3 regions of the Allobosea sp. TAB14 genome follow, and region 2 is predicted to be linked to each of the others. Evidence: predicted binding sites of a transcription regulator. Region 2 holds the regulator's gene; each other region holds the start of a gene.
What was found. Region 2 encodes PhoB, which activates phosphate uptake and scavenging genes when phosphate is short. Its sites were predicted from a motif close to TGTCATNNANCTGTCAT; they were not measured.

Region 1 (5,234 bases), on a different contig from region 2:
GCTGATCACGGCCTCGATTCTGTCGAAGAAACTCGCCGCTGGCCTGCACGGCCTCGCCATGGATGTGAAGTTCGGCTCCGGCGCCTTCCTGCCGGAACCCGCGAAGGCGCGCGCCCTGGCGCAGGCGCTCGTCGGCGTCGCCAACGACTCCRGCCTGCCGACCACGGCGTTGCTCACGGACATGGACGAGCCGCTCGCCAGCGCCGCTGGCAATGCGCTCGAGGTTGCCTATGCGCTCGACCATCTGACCGGTCGCCGGCGCGAGCCGCGCTTCCACGAGGTCACGGTCGCGCTCGGCGCCGAGATGCTGCTGCTCGGCCGTCTGGCGGCGAACCTCGACGAAGCGCGTGGCAGGATCGAGGATRCCTTCGCCTCGGGTGCCGCGGCCGAGCGCTTCGCCAGGATGGTGGTGGCGCTGGGCGGCCCTGCCGATCTGCTCGAAGCGCCGGCAAAGCATCTCGCCGCGGCGCCGGTCGTGAAGCCGGTCTTCGCGGAGACGGCCGGGACGGTCTCGGGCATCGATACCCGCGCCGTCGGCCTCGCGGTCGTGGCGCTGGGCGGCGGCCGGTTGCGGCCGCAGGACGGCATCGACCATGCGGTCGGCCTCACCGATATGGCCGGCATCGGTGCGACGCTCGGGCCGGACCGTCCGCTCGCCATCGTCCATGCGCGCGGCGAGAACGCTTTCCTTGCGGCAAGCGAGCGCTTGCGCAAGGCCTATCGGATCGGAGAGGGTGCGGCGCAGGGCGAACTGGTCGCCGGACGGATCACGGAGAGAACACGGGCATGAGTTTGCTTCTGGCCATGACGGGCTGGCATGTCGAGGACTGGCGGGCGCGCTTCCAGGCGCTGCTGCCGGAGATGCCGATCGTGGTGCCGGGCGAGCCCTTCGACCGCCGGGCCGTGCATTATGTCGCGAGCTGGAAGCATCCGGCCGGCAGCCTGACCGGCCTGCCCAATCTCGCGGCGATCTTCTCGCTCGGTGCCGGCGTCGATTTCCTCTTCGCCGACGACAAATTGCCGGAGGTGCCGATCGCACGCGTGGTCGATCCCGACCTGACGACGCGGATGAGCGAATATGTCGTGCTGCATTGCCTGATGTATCTGCGCCAGCAGCATCGATACATGCGCCAGCAGCAGGCGAAGCTCTGGGAGGACGACCGCAACCAGCCGGCGGCCCGTTCCGTCCGTGTCGGCATCATGGGGCTCGGCGAACTCGGCCTCGATGCTGTGGCCAAGCTCAAGGTCATCGGCTTCGACGTGGCCGGCTGGAGCCGCTCGCCGAAGAGCGTCGAAGGGCTGCAGACCTTCTCCGGCGAGGACGGCATGAAGGATTTCCTGGCGCGGACCGACATCCTCGTCAGCCTGGTGCCGTTGACGCCCGAGACGCGCGGCATCCTCAACGCCGGGCTTTTTGCAGGACTCGCGCAGGACGGCCGGCTCGGCGGGCCGTTCCTGATCAATCCCGGCCGCGGCGGGCTTCAGGTCGCGGACGACATCCTCGCCGCGCTCGATGCCGGCACGCTCAAGGGCGCGACGCTCGACGTCTTCGAGACCGAGCCGCTGCCGGTGGAGTCGCCGCTGTGGAGCCATCCGGGCGTGACCGTCACCCCGCATAACGCGGCGATGTCCGAGCCGGAGGCGATCGCCACGCTGGTCGCGGCGCAGATCAGGCGGCTGGAGGCGGGCGAGCCGCTGCTGCATGCCGTCGATCCGGCCCGCGGCTACTGAGCACTGGCCCGAAAAGTCGAATCCGGTTTTCGGAAGCGGCCGATGCCGTAGCGCCATCTGGCGCCTTCACCGAACCGTCACCCCGTTGTTGTTGGGGTGCCATCCGGGCGCGCGAAGCCGGCTGGTCCTTTTCAGCCCGGAGAATTTCATGCGCTCGTCGCTCGCCATTATCCTGCTTCTGTCGTCCACCATGCTCGCCGGGGCGCAGGAGTCTCCGAAGGAATTTCCCGCGAAGCTTCTGAGCCAGGCGCTGCTGCCGGCCGAGACGATCATCCCCGCCCCCGCCGATGCGCCGGCCGATCTCAAGGTTTCCGGCAAGTTCGTCMCGCCGGGCAAGCGCGTCGAGGCCGTCGGCACGGTGATGGGCACCTCGGGCGGGCGCCCGACGGGGCTCTCGACCCCCTTTGCCGGCCAGCCGGTCCAGGGCTTCTCCGGCATCCGTTCGCTGGGCAACAACGAGTTCCTCGTGCTGACCGATAACGGCTTCGGCGCCAAGGTGAACTCGCCCGACGCGATGCTGTTCTTCCATCGCCTGAAGGCCGATTTCGGCAAGGGCGCGCTCGAACGTGTCTCGACCACCTTCCTGCACGATCCCGACAAGAAGGTCCCCTTCCGCATCGTCCATGAGGGCACCGAGAAGCGCTACCTGACCGGCGCCGATTTCGACCCGGAATCGATCCAGCCGATCGGCGGCAAGTACTGGATCGGCGAGGAGTTCGGCCCGTATCTCATCCGCGTCGACGCCAATGGCAAGGTCGAGGCCGTGTTCGAGACGCTGGTCGACGGCAAGCCGGCCCGCTCGCCCGATCACTACGCCGTCACCACCCCGGCCGCGCCGAACCTGCCGGTCGAGTTCAATGTCCGCCGCTCGAAGGGCTTCGAGGGCATGGCCCAGTCGCCGGATGGCCGCTTCCTCTACCCGCTGCTCGAGGGCCCGCTCTGGAACGCGGAAACCAAAGGCAACGAGGAAGTCGACGGCAAGGAAGTCCTCCGCATCCTCGAATTCGACGTCCAGAACGAGAAGTGGACCGGCCGTTCCTGGTTCTTCCCGCTCGAAGCCAAGGGTCTCGCCATCGGCGACTTCAACATGATCGACGCCACGACGGGCCTGATCATCGAGCGCGACAACGGCGAGGGCACTGCCGACAAGGCCTGCGCGCCGGGAGGCCGCGGCCCGGACTGCTTCCACGACATCGCCAAGCACAAGCGGATCGTCAAGATCGAGATGACCGACGCCAATGTCGGCAAGCCCGTGCGCCGTATCGGCTATATCGACCTGATGAAGATCGCCGATCCCGACGGCAAGGCGAAGCAGGGCACGAAGGACGGTGTTTTCACCTTCCCGTTCTTCACCATCGAGAACGTCGACGTGGTCGACCGGGCGAATGGCGTGATCGTCGTCGGCAACGACAACAACCTGCCCTTCTCCTCCTCGCGCGACCCGAAGAAGGCCGACGACAACGAACTCGTCCTGCTGTCGGTGAAGGACCTGCTCGACGCGAAGTGAGATCGTGCCTGCGCCGGCACCGCAGTGCGCGGGGCCGGCGCGGTCGTTCCTCGTCTGTTCTTGAAATATTGCCGGCTCGGCGTATAATAAAATCGACCAAGCGCCTCGTGCGCGAGGCGTAGTGGTTGGATGATCTTCACCGATGGAGGTGATCATGTTGACCGCGAATACGAACATCAGACGGTCGCAGGACTGGCTAAACCTGATCCTTGCCGCGCTGCTGTTCTTCTCACCCTGGTTCATGGGCTTCGTCGGCGACTTCATGCCGACGCGCAATGCCTGGATCGTCGCCGTGGTGCTCGCGCTGGTCGCGGTCGCCGCGCTCACGGCCTTCGCGGAGTGGGAGGAATGGCTGAACCTGGCGCTCGGGCTCTGGCTGGTGGCCTCGCCCTGGATGCTCGGCTTCACCGGCAATCCCGCCGCCTTCCGGACCCATATCGTCCTCGGTCTGCTGACCGCGGCGGTTTCGGCCTGGGCGGTCTGGGATTTCCATCACGAGCCGCACGCAACGGCCTGAGGAGCTCTGCTCCCTTAGTGGATGCCGGTCCCGGCGCGGTCTAATTCCGCAGCGCGCCGGGGCCGGCCATCGCTGCCGGCGGGCATTTGCCCGAGATGATCATGCCCAGCACCTCGTCCTGGGTGATTTCGGCCGTGCGGGCCGTGCCGACCACCTTGCCGTTCTTCATCACCGTGACCCGGTCGGCCAGATCGAAGACATCGTGCAGATCGTGGCTGATCAGGAAGATGCCGATGCCCTGTTTCTTGAGCTGCAGGATCAGCTCGGCCACCTGCTTCGTCTCGGCCGGGCCGAGCGCGGCGGTGGGCTCGTCCATGATCAGCACACGGGCGTTGAAATAGATCGCGCGGGCAATCGCGACCGATTGGCGCTGGCCGCCGGAAAGCGCCTTCACCGGCTCCTTGAAGCGCCGGAAATGCGGGTTGAGCCGGCCCATCACCTTGCGGGTTTCGGATTCCATCGTCGCATCGTCGAGCGTGCCCCAGCCGGTCAGCAATTCCCGGCCGAGGAAGATATTGGCGGCGGCGTCGACATTGTCGGCGAGCGCCAGCGTCTGGTAGATCGTCTCGATGCCGTGGCGCTTGGCGTCACGCGGGCTCGCGACCGTCACCTCCTCGCCATTCACCCGGATCGTGCCGGCATCGGCCCGGTAGGCACCGGACAGGATCTTGATCAGCGTCGACTTGCCGGCGCCGTTATGGCCGAGCAGCCCGACGACCTCGCCCGGCATCAGGTCGATGCTGGCGCCGTCGACCGCCTTGATGCCGCCGAAGGCAATCGAGACGTCGCGCATCTCGATCAGCGGCGTTCCCTGGCCGGGGTAGGTCTGGGCGAGATCGGCCGGCTCTGCGATGCTCATCGGCGCCTCCTCACCCCAAACGCTTGCGATAGAGCCCGTCGAGCCAGACCGCGATGACCAGGACGATGCCGACGACGATGTTCTGCAAGGGCGCGTCGACGCCGATCAGCACCATGCCGGATTGCAGCGACTGCATCACCAGCGCGCCGAGCATCGCGCCCACGATGGTGCCGACGCCGCCGGCGAGCGAGGTGCCGCCGATCACCGCCGCGGCGATGACATAGAGCTCGTCGAGCGAGCCGGCGGCATTGGTCGATGCGTTGAGGCGCGCCGTCGAGATGCAGGCGGAGATGCCGACCAGCGCACCCATCAGCCCGAAGACCAGCATCAGCACCTTGCGGGTGTTCACGCCCGAGAGCTGCGCCGCCTCCGGATTGCCGCCGATGGCGAAGACATAGCGGCCGAAGCGCAGACGGTTGGCGACGAAGGTCATGGCGATGCCGACGCCGAGCGCGACCAGCACCGGCACGGCGAGGCCATGGCCGATGGTGAGTCCGCCCTCAGGCCAGATGCCGCCCTTCGCCTCGACGAGGCGGCGCGCGATGCCCGCCGGCAGCGCGTAGGAATTCGCCATCGTCACGGTCGCGATCACCGCGCCGCAGCCGAGGGCGGCGATCAGG
Region 2 (5,233 bases):
CGATCCTCGACCCCGGCTCGACCATCGCCTCGCGCATCGCCAACGAGTTCAACGAGGCGATGGGCCTGCAGCTCAATTCGCTGATCGCGCTGGGCTGCATCCTGTTCTTCGTCACCTTCGTCGTCCTCGTCATCGCGCGGCTGCTGGTCGCCCGGGTGAAGAAATTCTGAGGTCTGGGTCAGATGAGCACGTCCACCTCTTCCGCACCGGCCGCATCGCACATCGCCTGGGGGCGCGTGCGCCAGTCGCGCCGCACCGCCGACCGCGCGATGAAGGTCATCGCCACCGGCTTCACCTTCTGCGCCATCTTCGTGCTGTTCTGGATCCTCGGCATGCTGCTGGTGAAGGGCATCGGCGGGCTCTCGCTCGCCACCTTCACCCATGTCACGCCCGGGCCGGGCTCCGAGGGCGGCGGCCTCGCCAACGCCATCGTCGGCTCGATCGTGCTGACCTTCCTGGGCATTGCGGTGGCGACGCCGATCGGCGTGCTCGCCGGCACCTGGCTGGCGGAATACGGCCGCGGCTCCAAGCTCGCCAACATCATCCGCTTCATCAACGACATCCTGCTTTCGGCGCCGTCGATCCTGATCGGCCTGTTCGTCTACGTCATCCTGGTCGAGCCCTTCCGCGGCTATTCCGGCTGGGCCGGCGGCGTCGCGCTCGGCATCATCGCGATCCCGGTCATCGTGCGCACCACCGAGGACATGCTCAGCCTCGTGCCCGGCCCGCTGCGCGAGGCAGGCTCGGCGCTCGGCGCGCCGCCTTCCGTCGTCATCACCAGCGTGACCTGGCGCGCGGCGAAGGCCGGCATGGTCACTGGCATCCTGCTGGCACTCGCCCGCATCGCCGGCGAGACGGCGCCGCTGATCTTCACCGCGCTGAACAACAATTTCTGGTTCTCGCCCAATCTCGTCGGCGGCGTTTCCAACCTGCCGGTCACGATCTACCAGTTCGCCTCCGCTCCTTACGAGAACTGGCAGCAACTCGCCTGGGCCGGTTCGCTGATCATCACGATCTCGATCCTGCTGCTCTCGATCATCGCCCGGCGCGTCGTCGCCGGCGGCAAATAAGACTTGAATCCAGCCCGGTCGCGCCCGACCTTGAGGACCATGTCGATGCTTTCGACCCTTGAACTCTCCCCGCAGTCGCTCGATGCCGAGGCTCCCGTCCGGATCGCGGTGAAAAACCTCGATTTCTACTACGGCGAGCACAAGGCGCTGAAGAACATCAATCTCGACTTCCGTGACCGCCACGTCACGGCGCTGATCGGGCCTTCGGGCTGCGGCAAGTCGACCCTGCTGCGCATCTTCAACCGGATCTACTCGCTCTATCCGGAGCAGAAGGCGACCGGCGAGATCATGCTCGACGGACGCAACATCATCTCCAACGACGTCGATGTGAACGAGCTGCGCTCGCGCGTCGGCATGGTGTTCCAGAAGCCGACGCCCTTCCCGATGTCGATCTACGACAACGTCGCCTTCGGCATCCGCCTCTACGAGAAGCCGCCGAAGTCGGAGCTCGACGACCGCGTCGAGGGCGCACTGCGCCGCGCCGCGCTCTGGGACGAGGTCAAGGACAAGCTGAAGAGCTCCGGCATGGGCCTCTCCGGCGGCCAGCAGCAGCGCCTGTGCATCGCGCGCACCATCGCGCAGAAGCCGGAAGTGATCCTGTTCGACGAGCCGACCTCGGCGCTCGATCCGATCTCTACCGGCAAGATCGAGGACCTGCTGGAGCAGCTCAAGAGCGACTTCACCATCGCCATCGTCACCCACAACATGCAGCAGGCGGCGCGCATCTCGCAGTACACGGCCTTCATGTATCTCGGCGAGGTCATCGAGTTCGCGCCGACCAACACGATCTTCATGAACCCGGCGAAGAAGCAGACGCAGGATTACGTCACCGGCCGGTTCGGCTGAGCGGCGACGGAGGAGGAACCCCATGACCGACCATATCGTCCGCTCCTACGACGCCGATCTCGAAGGCCTTCGCCGCAGCCTCGCCGAAATGGGCGGGATGGCCGAGCGCATGCTCGGCGATGCGACCGTGGCGCTGGTGCGCCGCGACACCACGCTGGCCCAGAAGATCATCTCCGCCGATCAGCGCCTCGACAATCTCCAGCGCGAGGTCGAGGAGAAGGCGGTGCTGACCATCGCCCGGCGCCAGCCGCTGGCCAACGATCTGCGCGAGCTGATCTCCGCCATCCGCATCGCTGCGGATGTCGAGCGTGTCGGCGATCTCGCCAAGAACATCGCCAAGCGCGCCGTCGCCATCTCCGGGCAGTTCCAGCCGCCGCACCGCGCCGTGGTCGGGCTGGAGCACATCAGCCGCCTCGTTCAGGCGCAGCTCAAGGACGTGCTCGACGCCTATGCCGCCGGCAACGAGCAGAAGGCGCTCGAGGTCTGGCGCCGCGACGACGAGATCGACGCGCTCTACACCTCGCTGTTCCGCGAGCTCCTGACCTATATGATGGAAGATCCGCGCAACATCACCTTCTGCACGCATCTCCTGTTCTGCGCCAAGAACATCGAGCGCATCGGCGACCACACCACCAACATCGCCGAGACGATCCACTATCTCATCACCGGTGACTCGCTCGACGCGAACCGGCCGAAGCTCGACACGACCAATATCGAGGTCGAGGCGATCACGGGTAGCTGAGGCTAAGGAATCATGGCGGCACGCATCCTGATCGTCGAGGACGAAGAGCCTCTCACCCTGCTGCTGCGCTACAACCTCGAAGCCGAGGGCTTCGAGGTCGACAGCGTGGCGCGGGGGGACGACGCCGAACTGCATCTGCGCGACCACACGCCCGATCTGGTGCTGCTGGACTGGATGCTGCCGGGCCTTTCCGGCATCGAGCTCTGCCGCCGGCTGCGCTCGCGGCGCGACACCGAGCGGGTGCCGATCATCATGCTGACGGCACGCGGCGAGGAGACCGAGCGGGTGCGCGGGCTCGCGACCGGCGCCGACGACTATGTCGTGAAGCCTTTCTCCCTGCCGGAGCTGACGGCGCGCATCCAGGCGCTGCTGCGCCGGGCGAAGCCTGGCCATGTCGCCGGTCTTCTGCAGGCGGGCGACCTCGAACTCGACCGCACCACCCGGCGCGTCCGCCGCGCCGGCAGCGAGCTGCATCTGGGGCCGACCGAGTTCCGCCTGCTCGAATTCCTGATGCAGGCACCGGGCCGCGTCTATTCCCGCGCCCAGCTCCTCGACGCCGTCTGGGGCCGGGACGTCTATATCGACGAGCGCACGGTCGACGTGCATGTCGGGCGCCTGCGCAAGGCGATCACCCCTGCCGACGCCAAGGACCCGCTCAGGACGGTGCGCGGCGCCGGCTATGCCTTCGACGAGACGTTCGCCAGAAGCTGACTGCCGCCGGAGCTGACACGCGAGCCGAGCCCCGGCTCGCAGCGCCCGTGCCTCAGGTGTCGGGGCCGCCCTCGATATCGGCGGCCCAGGCCAGCGCGGCTTCGCGCTCGGCCGGCGGAAAGGTGCGGATCTCGACGAAGGGAACCACCGGAGCGAAGAGCCGCGCGACGCGATCGAGCCAGCCCTTCTCGACGATGATCGCCTCCTTGGGGAAGCGCTTGAGTTCCCAGAGCTTGCCGAAGCTGTAGCGCGCGTCCTTCCAGGCCGCGGCGAAGGTCATGTCGTCGAAGGCGGTGATGTCGGCGAGGATCGAGACCTTCTCGTGCCGGCTCAGCCGGTCTTCGACATCGGCGGCGACGCGCTCGATATCGGCCGGCTCGATGGTGCCGCTGAACGCGATGGCGAGAACATGGTCGGGCGCCGGAAGAATGGTGATCATGGCGGCCTCCTCRTGTGCCGATGTCAACGCATGGCCGGCCGGGAGGTTGCGGGCGCTCAGGCCGCTCGCGTCGCCGCGTCGAAAGCCGCGGCCTCCGTCCTCAGCCAGGCGATGAAGGCGTCGAGGCCGGGGCGCGAGGGCTGGTCCAGGCGGCGGGTCAGCCAGCAGCCGGTGACGCTGGTGAAGCCGATATCGAGGGGGTTGACCAATGCGCCCGAGGCCAGTTCCTCGGCGACATAGCAGCGTGGCGCCAGCGCGACGCCGAGCCCCGCGACCGCGGCGCGGATGATGACGGAGTAATAGCCGTAGCGGACGGTATGGGCCGGCACCGCGCCGCGCAGGCCATGCGCCTCGGTGAACTCGGCCCAGAAGGCCGGCATCTGGTAATGCTGCAGCAGCGTCATCTTCTGGATGTCGGCGGCGCGGCGGAAACCGCCCATGCGCTCCAGCAATTCGGGCGCGGCGACGAGGGCGACATCTCGGCCGAACAGATAATGCGCCTCCTTGCCGGGCCAGGGCGGGGTGCCGTGGTTGATCTCGATGTCCGGCTCTTCCGTCTCGTTTTCGCTGACATAGTTGGTGAACTGGACGTCGACGCCGGGATGGGCCTCGGCGAAGACGGGGAAGCGCTCCATCAGCCAGCGCTCGCCGGCGATGGCGACCATGTGCAACCGGATCGGCCGGGCGATGGCGACGCGCTCGGCCAGGCGCATGGCTCCGCGTTCCATCTGCTCCAGGGCGGCTTCGGCATAGGGCAGGTAGATCGCGCCGGCCTCGGTCAGCTTGAGGCCGACCGGATTGCGCTCGAACAGCACGGTGCCGAGATGGTGCTCGAGCGACAGGATCTGCTTGGAGACCGCGCTCTGGGTGAGGTTGACGACGCCGGCGGCGCGGGCGGTCGAGCCCAGTCGCGCGACGGTGACGAAGGCGCGCATGGCGGTGGAGGAGGGCGGGGGCCGCAAGGCCATGGGTATTCCGTTTTGGACTAGGCTACCGGAGATCGTTTCGTTTGCTGGCTGCCGGGTCAAGAGGTCATTCTTACGCTTGGGGAGGAGGGGCTCGCATGAATTTGACAATCTGCCCGTGCTGCGGTGGTTTCCGCGGACCAACGGCATCGCGGTCGATGGCGCTTTCGAGAGCCGCCGGCAAGCCTGTCCGGGAGCGCCGTCGATGAGCCATGCCGTCACCTCGCCGGTCGCCAGCCGCGATCTGGCCGCGATCGCGCGACTCAGGATCGTGCCGCGTCGTTTCTATGGGCGTTGGGTCGCGGCGGCGCTCATCATCGCTGTCCTCGCCTGGATTATCGCCGCCTTCGTCAAGGGCGACATCGCCTGGCCGGTGGTCGGGCAGTTCTTCACCGCGCCCGCGATCCTCTCCGGTCTCGGCAACACGCTGATCATGACGGTCTGCGCGATGACGCTGGGC
Region 3 (4,106 bases), on a different contig from region 2:
ACCGGCGCCGCCTTTGCTGGCGGCTGGTTCCACACCGGCGACCTCGGCGTGCGCTATCCCGACGGCTACATCCAGCTCAAGGACCGCTCCAAGGACATCATCATCTCCGGCGGCGAGAACATCTCCTCGATCGAGGTCGAGGATGCGCTCTACAAGCATCCGGCCGTGCAGGCCGCCGCGGTCGTCGCCCGGCCTGACGAGAAATGGGGCGAGAGGCCCTGCGCCTTCATCGAGCTCAAGCCGGGYAGGCCCGCGACCGAGGCGGAGCTGATCGCCTGGTGCAAGCAGCATCTGGCCTCGTTCAAATGCCCGAGGACCGTGATCTTCACCGAGATCCCCAAGACCTCGACCGGCAAGATCCAGAAATTCCGCCTGCGCGAAATGGCGCGGGCCCTCTAGCCCGCGCCACTGCCATGGCRATGTCTCTTACGTCCGGAGCGTTCAGCCCCTGGCGCTGCCGAGATTGCCGCCCGGCGTATAGCGATCGACCGCATCGGGCAGGACTTTCGAGAGCCGGGCCAGCAGGTCCTCGCGCGAGAGGCCGGTCTGCTTGGCGATGGCGTCGAGCACCTCCGGTCCCAGCGCCTGCTCGAGATCGCCCGGCGCGACATCCTGGTTGGGGCCCGTCCCGACCCAGGAATTGGCCTTGTCGCCCTGCCCGGATTGGTTGAAGCGGTCGACCAGCTCGCCAAGGCCGCTGTTCAGGATCGCTCCGGCGCCGCCAGCGCCGAGCAAGCCGCCCAAGCTACCGAGAAGGCCACCGCCAGCCTGCTGCTGACCGGGCGCGGCCCCCGCCTGCCCCGGGGCCGGCGGAGCGGCGCCCTGCCCGCCGCCCATCTTGTTGCTGATCCACTCCGAAATCTGGTCGCGATGCTGGTAGCCCGCGACGGCGAGCAGCCCAAGCAGGGCCGTCATCGACGGAAAACCGCTGCTGGTCCCGTTGTCATTGCTCATGGCAGGAACTCCTTTTCTGGACTCGATCAGGATCAGACAGAACCGCGGCGGCCATTGATCATCGCCCAAACCAACAGGACGATGACGGCGCCGATCACCGCGCCGACCAGCCCTGCCCCCTGCCCCGGCGCATACCAGCCGAGCGATTGACCGAGATAGGTCGCCACGAAGGCGCCGACGATGCCGAGAATTGTTGTCAGAATGAAGCCGGACGGCTCGTTCGAGCCCGGCGTGATGAACTTGGCGATGATCCCGGCGACAAAGCCGATGATGATGGTCCAGATAATGCCCATGCTATCCCTCCCATGTTGAAACGCCACGCTTCAACATGCGACATCCCGGGAAGGTTCCATAGCGCAAAAAAGAACCGGCCCTTTCGGGCCGGTTCGAGTCCGCATCCATGTAACGCCCCGCGGGCGAAGCGGAATGTCGTCTCAGTGCAGGGTTCGCCCCGGCATGGTCAGCCTTACGCGTTCGATCTCATCCTTCAGTTGCAACTTCTTCCGCTTGAGCTCGGCCACGCTGAGGTCGCTGGAGGAAGGGCTCGCCACGGCTCGGGCGATCGCGTCCTCGAGTTGGCGATGCTTGCGCTCGAGTTCGACAAGACGGGTCTGCAACGACATCTGGGATCCTCCTGATGAACAGTTGACGTACCAATCTGACAGAAAGCCGGCTTCACGTCTGCCCTGCACTGTCACACGGCATTCATGAGATTCTGTGATCAACTCCGGCTCCCTTCCCGGAAGCCGTGAATAGAAGGCTCCCGGAGGCTTGGGCAGCGACACGCGCTCTTGCGAGGCGCATCGCGGCGAAGGCATAGTCGCGGCCAAGTGCGGCGATGATGAGATGGCCATGGGATTCGAGCTCAGCCCGGAAGAGGTCGAGACCTTCACCGCGGAGCTGGCGCGGCTGCGCGAGGAGCACCGCGATCTCGACAGCGCCATCGACGCGCTGGAGCGGGTCGGCGCGATCAACCAGATCCAGGTGCAGCGGCTGAAGAAGCGCAAGCTCTACCTGAAGGACCGCATTTCGCAGATCGAGGATGCGCTGACGCCCGACATCATCGCCTGAGCACGGCGATTCGATGGGCGCCAGGCCCGATTCGCCCTTGCTTATCGGGCGCCGGGCAGTCTAGATCGCGCGCTTCCCAAGGCGAAGCCCGAGCGCATCCATGGCCAAGACCAGCCCACCCGTCGCCATCATCATGGGCAGCCAGTCCGACTGGGCGACGATGCGTCATGCTGCCGAAGCGCTCGACGCCCTCGCCATCCCCTATGACGCCCGCATCGTCTCGGCCCATCGCACGCCGGACCGGCTGTTTTCCTTCGCCAAGGGCGCCAAGGCCGAAGGCTTCAAGGTGGTGATCGCCGGTGCCGGCGGCGCCGCCCATCTGCCGGGGATGACCGCCTCGCTGACGCCGCTGCCGGTCTTCGGCGTCCCCGTCGAATCCAAGGCGCTTTCGGGGCAGGACAGCCTGCTCTCCATCGTGCAGATGCCCGCCGGCATCCCGGTCGGCACCCTCGCCATCGGCCGTGCCGGCGCGGTCAATGCCGCGCTCCTGGCGGCCGCCGTGCTCGCGCTCTCGGACGAGGCCCTGGCGGAACGTCTCGAGGCCTATCGCGCCCGCCAGAGCGCCGGCATCGCCGAGCGCCCGAATCGGGACGAGGCATGAGCGCGCCTGTTCCGACCGGCCTCGCGCCGGGCGCCATGCTCGGCATCCTCGGCGGCGGGCAGCTCGCCCGGATGATGGCGCTCGCCGCCGCCGATCTCGGCATACGCTGCCATGTCTTCGCACCGGAGGCGGACAGCCCGGCCTTCGACGTGGCCACCCGCCATACCGTCGCCGATTATGACGACGAAGCGGCCCTCGCCAACTTCGCCGACGCCGTCGACGTCGTGACCTATGAATTCGAGAACGTGCCGGCGGCGACCGCCGCCTTCCTCGCCGCGCGCACGCCGCTGCATCCCGGAGCCCGCGCGCTTGCCGTGACGCAGGACCGGCTGAGCGAGAAAAGCTTCGTCGCCGATCTCGGCCTCGCCGTCGCGCCGTTTCGCGCCGTCGATTCGCTGGCCGATCTCGAGGCCGCCGTCGCCGCGCTCGGCCGCCCCTCGATCCTGAAGACACGCCGCTTCGGCTATGACGGCAAGGGGCAGGTCAAGATCGCTCCCGGCACCGACCTCGCCGAGGCCTATGAGGCGATCGGCCGCTTTCCCGCGATCCTCGAAGGTTTCGTGCCCTTCGAGCGCGAGGTCTCGGTCGTCGCCGCGCGCGGGCTCGACGGCGCGTTCGCCGCCTTCGACGTCTGCGAGAACGAGCATCGCGATCATATCCTCGCCTTCACCCGCGTGCCGGCGAAGCTCGGCAGGACGGCCTCCGACGCCGCCATCGATGCGGCGCGTCGGATCGGCGAGGCGCTCGGCTATGTCGGCGTCTTCGCCGTCGAGATGTTCGTGCTGGAGGATGGCGGCACCGAGCGCGTCATCGTCAACGAGATCGCCCCGCGCGTGCATAATTCCGGGCACTGGACCAGCGAGGGCGCCGAGACCTCGCAGTTCCATCAGCATGTTCGCGCCGTCTGCGGCTTTCCGCTCGGCTCCGCCGCGCTGCGCGGCCGCGTCGAGATGGAGAACCTGATCGGCGACGCCGCTTTGCGCTGGCGCGAGATCCTCGCCGAGCCCGGCGCGCATCTGCATCTCTACGGCAAGCGCGACGCTCGTCCGGGCCGCAAGATGGGCCATGTCACCCGGGTTTTGTCCGAGCGCGGCTGAGCGCTCGCCCCGATCCGGCGAAAAAGCGTGCCACGGCTGCATTTTCGCGGCATCGCGCCGTGGACAGCCAAATCGAATTCTGTTATCCGCACGAACCTTCGAGCGATCCGCATGCGGCATCGCCGGCCCGTATTTTTGGATCAACCCGCTAAGGACGGACGTTTCACGTGCAGGTTCTCGTTCGCGACAACAATGTCGACCAGGCTCTCCGCGCCCTCAAGAAGAAGATGCAGCGCGAAGGCATTTTCCGCGAGATGAAGCTCCGCGGCCATTACGAGAAGCCTTCCGAGAAGAAGGCGCGCGAGAAGGCCGAGGCCGTCCGCCGCGCCCGGAAGCTGGTCCGCAAGAAGCTGCAGCGCGAAGGCCTCCTGCCCGCGCCGGTG

Region 1: the regulator PhoB is predicted to act here: its motif matches at 1,796-1,812, upstream of AB4Y99_RS12380 (esterase-like activity of phytase family protein).
Region 3: the regulator PhoB is predicted to act here: its motif matches at 1,647-1,663, upstream of AB4Y99_RS19730 (YdcH family protein).

What each region holds. Positions count from the first base shown of each region.
Region 1 is NZ_JBFRDQ010000068.1:8,684-13,917, reverse strand. It holds gene deoA (thymidine phosphorylase) at 1-790, shown strand, start outside; gene AB4Y99_RS12385 (2-hydroxyacid dehydrogenase) at 787-1,731, shown strand; gene AB4Y99_RS12380 (esterase-like activity of phytase family protein) at 1,880-3,238, shown strand; gene AB4Y99_RS12375 (SPW repeat protein) at 3,393-3,755, shown strand; gene AB4Y99_RS12370 (ATP-binding cassette domain-containing protein) at 3,796-4,614, opposite strand; gene AB4Y99_RS12365 (sugar ABC transporter permease) at 4,625-5,234, opposite strand, start outside.
Region 2 is NZ_JBFRDQ010000180.1:9,250-14,482, forward strand. It holds gene pstC (phosphate ABC transporter permease subunit PstC) at 1-170, shown strand, start outside; gene pstA (phosphate ABC transporter permease PstA) at 183-1,070, shown strand; gene pstB (phosphate ABC transporter ATP-binding protein PstB) at 1,110-1,916, shown strand; gene phoU (phosphate signaling complex protein PhoU) at 1,939-2,658, shown strand; gene phoB (phosphate regulon transcriptional regulator PhoB) at 2,671-3,369, shown strand; gene AB4Y99_RS22045 (SpoIIAA family protein) at 3,422-3,808, opposite strand; gene AB4Y99_RS22050 (LysR substrate-binding domain-containing protein) at 3,865-4,776, opposite strand; gene AB4Y99_RS22055 (amino acid ABC transporter permease) at 4,979-5,233, shown strand, end outside.
Region 3 is NZ_JBFRDQ010000141.1:24,673-28,778, reverse strand. It holds partial or broken gene AB4Y99_RS19745 (AMP-binding protein) at 1-399, shown strand, start outside; gene AB4Y99_RS19740 (YidB family protein) at 442-954, opposite strand; gene AB4Y99_RS19735 (GlsB/YeaQ/YmgE family stress response membrane protein) at 987-1,247, opposite strand; gene AB4Y99_RS19730 (YdcH family protein) at 1,389-1,577, opposite strand; gene AB4Y99_RS19725 (YdcH family protein) at 1,807-2,025, shown strand; gene purE (5-(carboxyamino)imidazole ribonucleotide mutase) at 2,126-2,626, shown strand; gene AB4Y99_RS19715 (5-(carboxyamino)imidazole ribonucleotide synthase) at 2,623-3,723, shown strand; gene rpsU (30S ribosomal protein S21) at 3,891-4,106, shown strand, end outside.